DNA from 3 places in the Streptomyces sp. NBC_01003 genome. Region 1 is predicted to be linked to each of the others. Evidence: riboswitches for the same ligand, from Rfam matches in the RefSeq annotation. Region 1 holds a riboswitch; each other region holds the start of a gene.
The links. Region 1 has a riboswitch for cyclic di-AMP ahead of OG698_RS44880 (transglycosylase SLT domain-containing protein). Riboswitches for the same ligand answer to the same signal wherever they lie in the genome.
Positions count from the first base shown of each region.

Region 2: it holds a riboswitch for cyclic di-AMP, as region 1 does, so the genes downstream of both, OG698_RS25100 (M23 family metallopeptidase) here and OG698_RS44880 (transglycosylase SLT domain-containing protein) in region 1, are expected to answer to the same signal.
Region 3: it holds a riboswitch for cyclic di-AMP, as region 1 does, so the genes downstream of both, OG698_RS15135 (M23 family metallopeptidase) here and OG698_RS44880 (transglycosylase SLT domain-containing protein) in region 1, are expected to answer to the same signal.

Region 1 is NZ_CP108707.1:9,755,625-9,760,102, forward strand. It holds partial or broken gene OG698_RS44870 (glycoside hydrolase family 43 protein) at 1-358, opposite strand, end outside; gene OG698_RS44875 (hypothetical protein) at 561-719, opposite strand; gene OG698_RS44880 (transglycosylase SLT domain-containing protein) at 778-1,530, opposite strand; cyclic di-AMP (ydaO/yuaA leader) riboswitch at 1,535-1,729, opposite strand; gene OG698_RS44885 (hypothetical protein) at 3,500-4,249, shown strand; gene OG698_RS44890 (nuclear transport factor 2 family protein) at 4,401-4,478, shown strand, end outside.
Region 2 is NZ_CP108707.1:5,463,577-5,468,054, forward strand. It holds gene mgtA (magnesium-translocating P-type ATPase) at 1-432, opposite strand, end outside; gene OG698_RS25085 (tellurite resistance TerB family protein) at 611-1,066, shown strand; tRNA gene OG698_RS25090 (tRNA-Met) at 1,118-1,191, opposite strand; gene OG698_RS25095 (PP2C family protein-serine/threonine phosphatase) at 1,391-2,497, shown strand; cyclic di-AMP (ydaO/yuaA leader) riboswitch at 2,757-2,902, shown strand; gene OG698_RS25100 (M23 family metallopeptidase) at 2,914-3,966, shown strand; gene OG698_RS25105 (aldo/keto reductase) at 4,078-4,478, shown strand, end outside.
Region 3 is NZ_CP108707.1:3,294,195-3,298,672, reverse strand. It holds gene OG698_RS15145 (M16 family metallopeptidase) at 1-494, shown strand, start outside; gene OG698_RS15140 (M16 family metallopeptidase) at 491-1,876, shown strand; cyclic di-AMP (ydaO/yuaA leader) riboswitch at 2,073-2,229, shown strand; gene OG698_RS15135 (M23 family metallopeptidase) at 2,243-3,028, shown strand; gene OG698_RS15130 (GntR family transcriptional regulator) at 3,290-3,976, shown strand; gene OG698_RS15125 (HPr family phosphocarrier protein) at 4,170-4,451, opposite strand.

The sequences.
Region 1 (4,478 bases):
CCTCGTCCCAGGCGAGATCCGGGTCGATGCCGGGGACGCCGGGCAGCGGGACCGGGTCCGACCAGGGGCCCGCCGGGTCGGTCGCGGAGACGAGCAGATTGCCGCCGCCCAAGCTCACATTGGTGACGACCAGCCAGAAGCGGCCGTCGTGGTGGCGCAGGGTCGGCGCGTAGATCCCGGCGGAGGAGGGTGTGTCCCAGGGCAGCCGCAACTGGCCGGGCCGGTCGAGGACGTTGCCGATCTGTCGCCAGTGCACCAGGTCGCGACTGTGGAAGAGCGGCACCCCGGGGACGTACTCGAAGCTCGAGCACGCGAGGTAGTAGTCGTCGCCGACGCGGCAGACGCTGGGGTCCGGGTGGGATGACCGGGCGTGGGTCTGCCATGCTGTCTCTCTCCATGGTGTCGAAGCGCTTCGATCCGCGGGGAGGATATGCATGGGGGTGATGGCGCGCAAGGGGTTGGACAGAACAGCAAAGGGCCCTGAAGTCCCGTCATACTTACGGGACTTCAGGGCCATGGCATCATCGATGCGCTTCAACTGGCAGTCGTCGGGCTTCCGTTCAGGCGGAGTGGACCGCGGCGTCCTCCGTGCTGAGCTGGGGGAAGCCCTTGGAGCGCAACTGCGCAGCCGCCGGATCCACGCGACGCCGCGGGTGCCAGTCCGTCACCGTCCGGCACGCCGCCGCGACCTCTACCAGGAGGTCCTGCTTGTAGGGCACGCACGGCGCAAGCCTGGTCTGCCTGTGACGAGTGCGAGCCTCATTGTGGAACCGGCTGTCAGTACGCGCCGTTCACGTTGTCGATCGAGCCGTACTTGTCGGCCGCGTAGTTGCAGGCGGCGGTGATGTTGGCGACCGGGTCGTAGCTGTCCATCGACGTGCCGGGCACGTGGTACGCGGTGAACGTGGGGTCGATGACCTGCAGGAGCCCCTTGGACGGGGTTCCTGCGACAGCGTTGGAGTCCCAGTTGTTGATGGCCAGCGGGTTGCCGGAGGACTCGCGCATGATGTTGCGGTGGATGCCCTCGTAGGAGCCGGGAATGTTGTGCTTGGCCATTATGTCGAGCGACTCCTTGATCCAGCCGTCGAGGTCGTTGGTGTAGGACTTCTTCGCCGGGGCAGCGGCGAGCGTGGTCCGGACCTCGGAGCGGTCAGCCCGCTCGGCGGACGCCCTGGTGGCTGCCGGCTTCTGTGCGGGCTTGGCCGGGCTCTTCTTGCCGAGCGTGAGCTTGACACCGGGGTGGATCAGCCCCGGGTTGTCACCGACGGTGGCTCGGTTGTCCTGGTACAGCTTCTTCCAGCCGCCGCTCAGAGAGTGCTCTCGGGCGATCTTGGCGAGGGTGTCGCCTGCGGCGACGACGTACGTCGTGGGGACCGCGGCGCTCTTTGCGGCCGGGGCGGCCTGCGCTGCGCCGGCGCTGGTCGCGCCGAGCACCGGAAGAACGAGCACAGCCGCGCCCGTGCCTGCGGCGGCGATTCCCCGGGTGAGCGAGATGGACTTGGGGCGGCGGTGCTTTCCCTTTGAGGGCATGACGAGTTCCTCTCCGTCGCCTGCGAGGTGAGCTGTCGGGTTCGGACGGGAGATGTCCGGTCGCACTGCGAATGCGACTTCACCCCGAGCCGTTCCGGAAACCAGATCGGCGGCTTACCTGGGTCCCCCGCTCCTGCCGTGCGTAACCGAGTGGGTGGGAGGGATTCCGGACAGCGGCAGGATTCGGCGTTCCATCCGGATTGACGGTGACATTAGGCGAGAAAGCACGGACAGAACAAGACCAGAATTCCGATAGTGGAATGTGAGAGCCCTGACTCTGGTGATCAGAACCCGCCGCTCTCTTTGATCGAAAAGCCCAATCTTCTTTGGGCGCAAGGGAAGTGGGCTCAGCGGAGTTCGGGGCCCGCGTCCGTCCGTGTGACATGGTTCACTGAATAGGATGCGGGTTGGGATGACGGTCGATGTCATATCGGAGTGCGAAATTTCGCATGAACGCTCGCGATACAGGCAGATCTCCCTGTATATCGTTAATTATGCGAAAGGGTATTTTTTAGCCCAAAGATGGACATAGCGCCATGCCGCTTTGGGTGCCAGAGGGGGCGTATCGCCATCAATGCCGGCCCGGTCGCGCGGACCGACGGGCGTCCCAGCTGCAGAGTTCATGCGCGGGTGTCGATCGGATGGTGCCTGAACGTGGTCTTGTGCGGTCCGGCTGAGGGATCGACTGAGGTGAGGTCGGCGGACTCGATCATCGGAGTGCACTTCCCGCCGACCTGCTGGGCTCGCGGGATACCCGGGGGCGGGTAGATGAGGCTCCGATGTTGTACTGGGAGATTTTGCCGGCTCAGGATGTGAGTGAGCTCAGAAGGCGGTCTCCATGTGATGGGGATTCAGTTGCCGATCGTCGCTGGTATGCCAGTGAAGGTTTCGGCTTGGGTCGGGAGGAGGCTGCTGAAATCCTCTGCCGACTACGGTTTTCCGGGCAGCTATCTCTCTGCGTGGTAGGCCTGTTCAATCCCGGGCCTCAGTGGTCGACGCGGCGAGGAACGGGAACTCCGCACGCGCCTGCGCCGGGTCGAACTCGAACCGATGGTCCGCCGCGAAGAAGCGCAGGAATAGGGGCAGTTACTCGGGCGCATGGAACATGACGGCAACGTCGGAGTTGCGGCGCGGGTGCAGACAGAGGAGCGGACACCCCGACTCACCGCACTTCGACGACCAGGCCGAACGCCACGCCAAGGGCGACCTTCGGCCGGCCTACTTCTATGCGGATGGCCTGAAGGCTCACATCGAGCGTAGGTACTGGCCGGGCGGGTGAGGCCGGTCGCCCTGGCCGGGGCGGGCACAGTGCGGACATTCGCGCCGCACGCGCGTCTGCCTGCCGCTCGCGGTGAGGGGCGCGCGCTCCCCGGGCTCCCGTACGAGAGCAAGAAGGGGAGGGGCTTCTCTACTCCCTGAGCCGCCTGTGCCGATCACCTTCAACTCCCGGCTGATCGACGTGCGGGGCCCAACTGTCAGGCGGTGGACTGCCTGTGGCCGCCGCAATGATTGATTCTGCTTGGAGTCGCACGGTTGCGAGCATGTATTGACACTCCTCGGGTGGGGCGCCATAGTCTTCCGCAGGCAATTGGGCTGCAGGGTTTTGACGAACGAAGAATGTGCCTGCTGGTGCGGCAGCTGTCGCTGCAATGCCCCTTCGGGGGCACGTAGCAGCACGCTGCGCGGGAATTGACCTTGTCAGGTGCATGGCGATTTGTGCTCGGTGGTGGCCTTCCCCTCGCTCCACGTCGATGGGAGAGAACTCGGCACTGGGGCACCGGTGCCCGGAATGCGCGTAGAAGCGGGAAAAGGAGTGGGCGACGGCCCAGGAGTTGGGGCGACAGAGCCACCTCAGCCGTGTCGCGGACACCGCGGCGCAGTCGTTACCGCCTGCAGCACTCATGCGAGTAGGCGGTGCCCAGACGTTCACCACCCCGCTCACCTCCAACACCCCCTTGAGGAGCATCAGATGAAACGAGCGTTGACACGCATTGCGGTAGCAGCCCTCGCCGCACTCGTCCCGTTCATCGCGGCACCTGGCGCACAAGCGCAGACCTTCGGCGGGAACGAACTACTGTCGTGGACGGTAAGCGGGGCTCCCAGCGAGGGACTGACATCCCTCAACTTCCCGATCACCGTGAACACCGGCACCGCCCATGTGTCCGGGACCTACTTCGCGATGCAGTACGGGTTCACCGGACAGAGCGACATCGGGTACGCAGGACTGCAGCCACGGCCGGATGCGAACGGGCACCAGCGCCTGCGTGGGGTGTTCTCCTCCTTCATCAGCGGCACGACAAGCACCCACGCCAACTGTTCGGACGGGGCTGACGGCGGCGCCGGCGTCAGCTGCGGAGTGGACTTCGACGCCGTGTACGGCCACACCTTCCGCGTCGAGATCGCCCGGGTCGGCACGGACACCTGGTCGGGCACCGTCGTCGACACCAACAACGGTCAGCAGATCCCCGTCGGCACCTACAAGTTGCCCGCCGGCTCCGGCAACCTGAAGGCCTCCCAGGCGGGCTTCATCGAGTATTACAACGTTCCGAGCTGCGACCAACAGCCGCGGTACGACGTCACGTTCGGCGGACCGTCCTCCGGATCCCTGTCCGGTTCGACCAAGTGGGTCAAGGAATACGGAGAGTGCGCCGGCTACGGCAGCACCCAGGTGACCACGGTCGGCGCAGGTGTGCACGTGACCCGCGGCAGCGCGGGTTAGCACGCCTGCGGCAGGGCTTTGGTGTCGGCCCTTGGGGCGATGTCGCGGCTGCTGGATCGACCTCGGGCCGATGGCTTGCCAGGGGCGGCCTCTCCGAGGCCGCCCCTCGATCACGCGCCTGCCGCCGACGCAACCTGTAACGTCGACATGCATGACAGCAGAGTCACCGGCGCAGGCTGTGCAACGCTTGTTCCCGCTGCTCGCCGAGGGGAAGAGCGCGGAGGCGGCG
Region 2 (4,478 bases), 4.3 Mb from region 1:
CTGGCTTACGGGGAGCTCGTGTTCGGCCGGTGGGGCGCTCTCGTCGTCGCCGGGGCGGCGCAGCACGGTCGCCGTCGTCGCGACCAGGTCGCGCAGGCCCGCCATGGCGCTGTCCGCGCGGCGCTCGCCGGCGGAGCGCAGGCCGCAGCTGACGGCGACCAGGACGAGGATCACGCAGGCGGTGCCCCAGGCCGCGACGGCCGCCGAGACGAGGCCGAGGCAGAGCAGGACGCCGGTGAACGGGTCGCGCAGGCTGCGGGCGGCCAGGCGGGGCCAGGACAGGGGACGTGTACCCGGCAGGACGTTCTCGCCGTGGCGGGCGAGGCGCCGTTCGGCCTCCGCCTCGGTGAGGCCGCGCGGGCCGCTGTCGAGGGAGCGCAGGAGCTGGAGGGTCGTACGGCCCGGATCCGTCTGCGGGGCTGTATCGGTCACTATCGGGCGCCGTCAGGGATTCTCGGGTGTCGTCACCGTCGTCTTCTCCCGTTCATCGGACCGCGAAAGGCTCCCCGGCAATGGGTTCGAGCCTTCAGTTTAGGGGCGGAACTTTTGCCGCCCCCCGCTAGTTTCTACAGAGCTGTAGAAGATCAGTACGTGCCGATCGAGGAGAGTCATGGCCCTGTGGGATCGCTTCAAGGAGTCCGCGTCGACGATGCAGACGCAGCTCATGGCGAAGAAGAACGACCTGAAGAGCGGCGCCTTCCGTGACGCGAGCATGGCGATGTGCGCGCTGGTCGCCGCGGCCGACCGGAACATCGACCCGGCCGAGCGCAGCCGCGTGGCCCAGCTCATCTCCACGAACGAGGTGCTGCAGAACTTCCCGGCGGACCAGCTCCAGAGCCGCTTCGACGCGAATCTGAACAAGCTGACCGCCGACTTCGACTTCGGCAAGGTCAGCGTCCTCCAGGAGATCGCCAAGGCGAAGAAGAAGCCCGCCGAGGCGCGCGCGGTCATCCAGATCGGCATCGTCATCGGCGGCGCGGACGGCGACTTCGACAAGACCGAGCAGGCCGTCGTCCGCGAGGCCTGCCTGATGCTCGACCTGCCCCCGCACGAGTTCGACCTGTAGGCGGATACACCGAAGGCCCGGAACCAATGGTTCCGGGCCTTCGGCCTTCAGTAGCGGGGACAGGATTTGAACCTGCGACCTCTGGGTTATGAGCCCAGCGAGCTACCGAGCTGCTCCACCCCGCGTCGGTAAACACGACTCTACGCCATTGCGGCGACGGAACGCGAATCGGTTGCCCGGCGTTCCGTGATCCGCCGCCTCGGGCCCCTTTCACCCGGTCGGTCCCGCCAGGTCGCCCGCCGCCTTTCGCGGGGGAACCCTGGGGTGGGGCCCGACGACGTGCGCAGGCGCGGGACCGACGCGGACGGTGGCGGGAGACGAGCGGTGGGGCAGCGAGGAGGACACGGGCGAGAGACGGAGCTGGGCCTGTCCCGCGCCCGGTTCTTCGTGCGGCTGCTGCCCGCGCTGCTCATCGTGGTCGGGGCGATCTACGACTACGTCACGCCGTCGACGTTCACCGGCGTGCCCCTCTTCACCGCCGCCCCGCTGGTCGCCGCCCCGTTCTTCTCGCCCCGTGGCACTTTCCTGACCGGCCTCGCGACCGTCGCCGTCGTACTCGGGGTGCATCTCAGATACACCCGCAGTTACGACACCGACGCCATCACCGAACTCGTCACGGTCTCCACCGTCGCCGTCCTCGCCTGTGTCATGAACCGCGTCGTGCGGCGGGGCAGTGAGCAGCTCACCTCCGTGCGCCAGATCGCCGAGGCGGCCCAGCGCGCCGTCCTGCCCGAGCCCGCGGAGCGCATCGGCGGCCTGGAGATCGCGGCCCGCTACGAGGCGGCCCAGGAGGGGGCCTTCATCGGGGGCGACCTGTACGCGGTGCAGGACACCCCGCACGGGGTGCGGCTCGTCGTGGGCGACGTACGCGGGAAGGGTATGGGCGCGGTGTCCGCCGTGGCCGTGGTCATCGGCGCCTTCCGGGAGGCGGCCGAGCAGGAGGCGACCCTGGAGGCGGTCGCGCAGCGCCTGGAGCGGGCGCTCGCGCGCGAGGGGCTGCGGCGCAACGGCCTCGACGAGTTCGAGGGTTTCACCACGGCCGTGCTCGCCGAGATCCCGCACGGCAACGGCCTCGTACGGGTCATCAACCGGGGCCATCCGGAACCCCTGATCCTGGGCGGCGACGGGGCGCTCAAGGTCCTGTCGCCGCCGGAGCCCGCGCTGCCGCTCGGGATGGGTGGCCTCGGCAGCTGGCCCGACCGGGCGTCCGAGACGGAGTTCCCGTCCGGGGCGACGCTGCTGCTCTACACCGACGGCCTCTCGGAGGCGCGCGACGCGGAGGGCACCTTCTACGACCCGGCGGCCCGGCTCGCGGGACGGATGTTCTCGGGGCCCGATCCGCTGCTGGCCGCGCTCGCCGCCGAGGTCCGCCGGCACACCGGGGGCGGCACGACGGACGACATGGCGCTGCTCGCGGTGAGGCGTCCGTGAAGCAGCAGTGAAGCAGCCGTGACCGCCGTCTTCACCTTCCGTAGTCGAACGGCGTCGCTGCGCATAACATTTGACAAACCGTCAGATGATCGGCCTGTCTCGACGGCTGGCCAACTCGCCCGATTCCGCCCGCTCGTGCCCCGATAAGTCCAGGCCAAAGGCGTTAACGATCAGTCGGAACGGCTTGGAATCGGGCCCCGGTGTCTATTAACGTTCGATAACGCAGCGCGGTCGTCCCAGCCGTCACAAGAGATGGCTCCGTGCGCACGCGCCTAATCCCGCAAGGGAGCCGGGGAACCACCAACTTGGGGTGAATCGGACGTCTTTCCTTGCGGAAGGCGTCGGTAGGAGACCTTCCTGCTCCGAACCCGTCAGCTAACCCGGTAGGCGAGAAGGAAGGAAAGGAGCGCGCCCCCGTGGCGTCCAACCGGCCTGCCCCAGAGTTCTCCTACGCGCCGATCGACGAAGAGTTCGGCGAAGCGGACGAGCGGACCTGGGACGAGTGGAATCCCACCGAGGAGTCCGTCCGCCCCGTACGCGGCAGGCACCGCGTAGCCAAGCAGCGCGGCGGTCTCGCGCGCAGTTCCACAGTTCTCGGGGTCGGCGTGATCGCGGCCGTCGGCGCGGGCGGCATCGCCACCGCGCAGGGCGGCAAGCCCCCCGTACACATCTCGATGCCCGACCTCTCGGCCGTCAAGGACTCGCTGCCCGACGCCAAGTCGCTGCCCGGCGTGGGCGCGCTGATATCCGACGGTTCGGACGACGACTCGTCCGGCGCCGACGCGGCCCCGCTGACCGGCGCCGGCATCACCACCGCGGACGCCGAGCAGGGCACGACCGCCGGTGAGGCCCTGCGCGCCCGCATCATGCAGCAGGCCGAGCAGCAGCAGAACCAGGCTGCCGACGCCGAGGCCGCGGCTGCCGAGGAGGCCGCCGCGAAGAAGGCCGCCGAGGACGCGGCCAAGGAGCAGGACGCCGCGTCTGCCAAGGCCGCCGCCGAGAAGAAGGAGGCGGAGGAGGCCGCGAAGAAGAAGGCCGAGGCCGAGCGCCTCGCCGAGCTCGCCAAGAGCTTCACGCTGCCGGTCGCCTCCTACACGATCACCGGCACGTTCGGTCAGCCCGGCTCGATGTGGTCCTCCGGCTACCACACGGGTCTCGACTTCGCCGCTCCCACGGGTACGCCGCTGAAGGCGATCCACTCCGGCACCGTCAAGGAGGCCGGCTGGGCGGGCGCGTACGGCTACCGCACCGTCCTTGAGCTGCCGGACGGCACCGAGCTCTGGTACTGCCACCAGTCGTCCCTCAACGTCAGCGCCGGCCAGAAGGTGACCAGCGGCGACGTCATCGGCCGCGTCGGCGCCACCGGCAACGTGACCGGGCCGCACCTCCACCTGGAGGTCCACCCGGGCGGCCAGGCGACCGGAGTCGACCCCGCGCCGTGGCTGCGCTCCAACGGCCTGACCATCTAAAGGCTCGTAACCCTCCGAACCCCGGCGGTCCTGACGGCAACCCCCCGACGTCAGGGCTGCCGGTCGGCCGTGCCCGGAATATCTTGCTCCGTATCGGTGTTCTGACAGGCCATGACTTCTCTTCGCAAGCTTGGCTCGTCAGACCTCGAGGTGTTCCCGCTCTCCCTCGGCGGCAATGTGTTCGGCTGGACCGCCGACGAGGCGCAGTCCTTCGCCGTGCTCGACGCGTACGTCGCCGCCGGCGGCAACTTCGTCGACACGGCCGACACGTACTCGTCGTGGGTTCCGGGCAACAAGGGCGGCGAGTCCGAGACCGTCATCGGCAAGTGGCTGGCCGCGCGCGGCAACCGCTCCGATGTCGTCATCGCCACCAAGGTCGGCGCCCACCCCGACTTCAAGGGCCTGTCCGCGAACACCATCAAGTCCGCCGCAGACGAGTCGCTGCGCCGCCTCGGCACGGACTACATCGACCTCTACTACACGCACTTCGACGACCCGTCCGTGCCGGTCGA
Region 3 (4,478 bases), 6.5 Mb from region 1:
CCGCCGGGTTCGGTCTCCTGCGGCTCGCGGGGGCGCCCTCCGTGGGCTGGCTGGACGTGAAGACGTCCGCCGACGTCGAGGTCCCGGCCATCGAGGAGGCCGTCGACGAGGAGCTCGCGCGGTTCGCCGCCGACGGGCCCACCCCGGAGGAAATGGAGCGCGCCCAGGCCCAGTTGGAGCGCGAGTGGCTCGACCGGCTCGGCACGGTCTCGGGCCGCGCCGACGAACTGTGCAGGTTCGCCGTCCTGTTCGGGGACCCGCAGCTCGCCCTGACCGCCGTCCAGCGCGTCCTCGACGTCACCGCCGAGGAGGTCCAGGAGGTGGCCAAGGCCCACCTGCGTCCCGACAACCGCGCGGTGCTCGTCTACGAGCCCACGGCCCCCGAAGAGGCCGAGGAAACCGCCGAAGCGTCCATCACGGACGAGGCCGCGGACGAGGCCGTCGGCGAGACCGCAGACGCCGTCGAGACCGCAGACAAGGAGGCCGGCAAGTGACCGAGCTCGCGACCATGGACTTCCACCCGCAGCCCCAGGCCGGCACGGCCAGGCCGTGGGCCTTCCCCGCGCCCGAGCGCGGCACCCTCGACAACGGCCTGACGGTGCTGCGCTGCCACCGCCCGGGCCAGCAGGTCGTAGCGGTCGAGATCAACCTCGAAGCGCCCCTGGAGGCCGAGCCCGCCGGGCTCGACGGCGTCGCCACCATCATGGCGAGGGCCTTCTCCGAAGGCACCGACAAGCTGGCCGCCGAGGAGTTCGCCGCCGAGCTGGAGCGCTGCGGCGCGACGTTCGACGCGCACGCCGACCACCCCGGCGTACGGGTCTCCCTGGAAGTGCCCGTCTCCCGCCTGCCGAAGGCGCTCGGCCTGCTCGCCGACGCCCTCAGGGCGCCCGCGTTCGCGGACAGCGAGATCGAACGCCTCGTGCGCAACCGCCTCGACGAGATCCCGCACGAGACGGCGAACCCGGGCCGCCGCGCCGCCAAGGAGCTCTCGAAGCAGCTCTTCCCGGCCGCCGCGCGCATGTCCCGCCCGCGCCAGGGCACCGAGGAGACCGTCGCGGCTGTCGACGCGGCGGCCGTACGTGCCTTCTACGACCGGCACGTGCGTCCCGCCACGGCCACCGCGGTCGTCGTGGGCGACCTCGCGGGCATCGACCTCGACGCCCTCCTCGCGGACACGCTGGGCGCCTGGACGGGGAACACGGCCGAGCCGCGCCCCGTACCGCCCGTGACGGCCGACGACACCGGCAGGGTCGTCATCGTCGACCGCCCGGGCGCGGTGCAGACGCAGATCCTGATCGGCCGCATCGGCGCGGACAAGCACGACCGGGTGTGGCCGGCGCAGGTGCTCGGCACGTACTGCCTGGGCGGCACCCTCACCTCCCGCCTGGACCGCGTCCTGCGCGAGGAGAAGGGGTACACCTACGGCGTGCGGTCGTTCGCCCAGGTGCTGCGCTCGGCGCCGGACGGGACGGGCGCCGCGATGCTCGCCATCAGCGGCTCCGTGGACACGCCGAACACGGGTCCGGCGCTCGACGACCTCTGGAGGGTGCTGCGCACGCTCGCGGCGGAGGGCCTCACCGACGCCGAACGGGACGTGGCTGTACAGAATTTGGTGGGCGTCGCCCCGCTCAAGTTCGAGACCGCCGCGGCCGTCGCGGGGACGCTCGCCGACCAGGTCGAGCAGCACCTGCCGGACGACTTCCAGGCGGAGGTGTACCGGCGGCTCGCCGCGACGGGCACCGTGGAGGCCACCGCGGCCGTCGTGAACGCCTTCCCGATGGACCGTCTGGTGACGGTGCTCGTCGGTGACGCCGCGCAGATCGAGGAGCCCGTCAGGGCGCTCGGTATCGGAGAGGTGACCGTCGTCACGGGCTGATCGTGACCGGTGCGCAACGAGGGGCCCCGGTGGGCGAGATGACCACCGGGGCCCTTGTTTGTCCGAATTGAACCGGTGGTTGCCTGTCTGCCCTGTGGCATGCGCTACAAAAGCCCGGTTCCGTTTGTTGATTGAAAGTTGCCCCGCTTAGCGTCGGTCCGGCTGTCCGCCAGATGTACGCCGCGCCCGTGGCACCGGACAGTCATCGCCGAGTCCCCCAAGGCGCGAGCCGGGGGAGCCGGGGACCCACCGTCCCTGGGGTGAATCGGACGCCCTTCCCTGAAGGGGGTCCGTAGGAGACCTTCCTGCTCCGAACCCGTCAGCTAACCCGGTAGGCGAGAAGGAAGGAAAGGACTCAGCCACCCCATGGCGTTCACCCGTGCCACCGGGAAGCACCGTCGCCCGAGCCGTCTCACGCGCACCACCGCGCAGGTCGCCGGCGTCGCCGCGCTCACCACGACCGGTGTCATCGGGGGCCTCGCCGCCCCCGCCCTCGCCGCCGACGCGGCTGTGGAGCAGACCGGCCTGACCAAGGCCATCTCCATCGGTGACTCCCTCGCGGAGCAGATCGACGCGCAGGCCGCCGCCCAGCAGCAGGCCGCCGACGAGGCCGCCGCGAAGAAGAAGGCGGAGGCCGAGGCCGAGAAGAAGGCCGAGGAGGACCGGCGCAAGGCCGCCGCCAAGGCCAAGGCCGAGCGCGAGGCCAAGGAGCGCGCCGCCCGTGCGGCCGAGCGCAAGCGCCTGAACGCCTTCGTCATTCCGGTCACCGGCTCGTACGTGTCCACCGCGTACAAGGCCAGCAGCGGCCTGTGGTCCTCCGGCAGCCACACCGGCATCGACTTCCACGCCGCGAGCGGCACCTCGGTCCACGCGGTGGGCGCGGGCACGGTCGTGGAGGCAGGCTGGGGCGGCGCCTACGGCAACAACATCGTCATCAAGATGAACGACGGTACGTACACGCAGTACGGCCACCTGTCGTCCATCGGTGTCTCCGTCGGCCAGACGGTCACCCCGGGGCAGCAGATAGGTCTCTCCGGAGCGACCGGCAACGTCACGGGCCCGCACCTCCACTTCGAGGCGCGCACGAGCCCCGAGTACGGCTCGGACATCGACCCCGTCGCGTACCTGCGCTCCCACGGCGTGAACGTCTGACCTTCGCCGCGTACCTCGCGAAGACGCACCGAATGCCCCGGCTCACCGAGCCGGGGCATTCGTCGTTCCCGGATCCGCTCGTTCCCGGCCCGCTTGTTCCTGACGTCGGTGTCCAAAAAATATCCATGGATTACGGCCTGCCGTCGGAAATTCGCGCCCGCTGGAATAGAGTCGCTGGACAGGCGAGCTGAACAGACGTCAATCGCGCTGTACGGGCGACTATCGACCGCGTTTCGCGGGGATTAAGGCGGAGGTCGGGGCATGCGCATTCCGGCGCACTCGGTATGCACGGCGATCCGCGACGACATCGTCTCCGGTGTCTACGAGCGCGGCGGCAGACTCACCGAGGAGGTGCTCGCCCGCCGCTACGGCGTCTCGCGCGTCCCCGTGCGCGAGGCGTTGCGCACGCTGGAGGCCGAGGGCTTCGTCGTCACCCGCAGACACGCGGGTGCGTGCGTCGCCGAACCCTCCGCGCAGGAGGCGGCGGACCAGCTGGAGATCCGCATGCTCCTCGAACCGCTCGCAGCGGCCCGCGCCGCGCAGCGCCGCACCGAGGCGCACCTGAAGGTCCTGCGGGGCCTGGTCAGGCTCGGCCAGGAGCGCTCCAGGCGAGGTCAGAGCGAGGATCTGCGCTCGCTGGGCAGCTGGTTCCACGAGACGCTGGCGCAGGCGTCCGGCAGCCCGGGGCTGATCACGATGCTCACGCAGCTCCGCCACAAGATCGCGTGGATGTACACCGTCGAGCAGCCCGCGCGGCCCGCCGACTCCTGGGCCGAGCACGGGGCGATCGTCGACGCCGTGGCGCGCGGCGACGTGGAGCGCGCGCGGGCGCTCACGGCGCAGCACACAGAGCGCGCCGCGGCCGCTCACCGCTTGCGCGCCCCCCGTCCGGGTGGCCGTGTGAGGACTTCGCAACATCCCGTCAACACGGTGGGGCTTCAGCATTAACAGAGGCGCCGTATACAAAGGGGGCGGCTCATTTCCAGGGGCTCTATTTCCGCTGCCCCGGAATTCTGAGAACAGAGCCGCAGAAAGTAAAAGGGTCTGCTCGGAAAATCCGAACAGACCCTTTATGTGGCGCGATCTTCTGTGAGCAGGAGGCGGCGCCCAAGAATCGAGAGACCCGGTACCGGGGCCCGTACTAGACGGTCTCGGGAAGCTCCTCGAGCCCCTCGGCGACCAGCTTGGCCAGACGGTCGAGCGCGATGTCCGCACCCTCGACGTCGGAGGCCAGGACGATCTCCTCGCCGCCGCCGGCACCCAGGCCGAGCACCGCGAGCATGGACGCGGCGTTGACGGGGTTGCCGTCGACCTTGGCGATCGTCACGGGGACGCCGGCCGCCGTGGCCGCGCGGACGAAGATGGAGGCGGGGCGGGCGTGAAGGCCCTCGGCCCAGCCGACGTTGACGCGGCGCTCAGCCATGTGATGCTGCCCTTCAGGATTCTCACA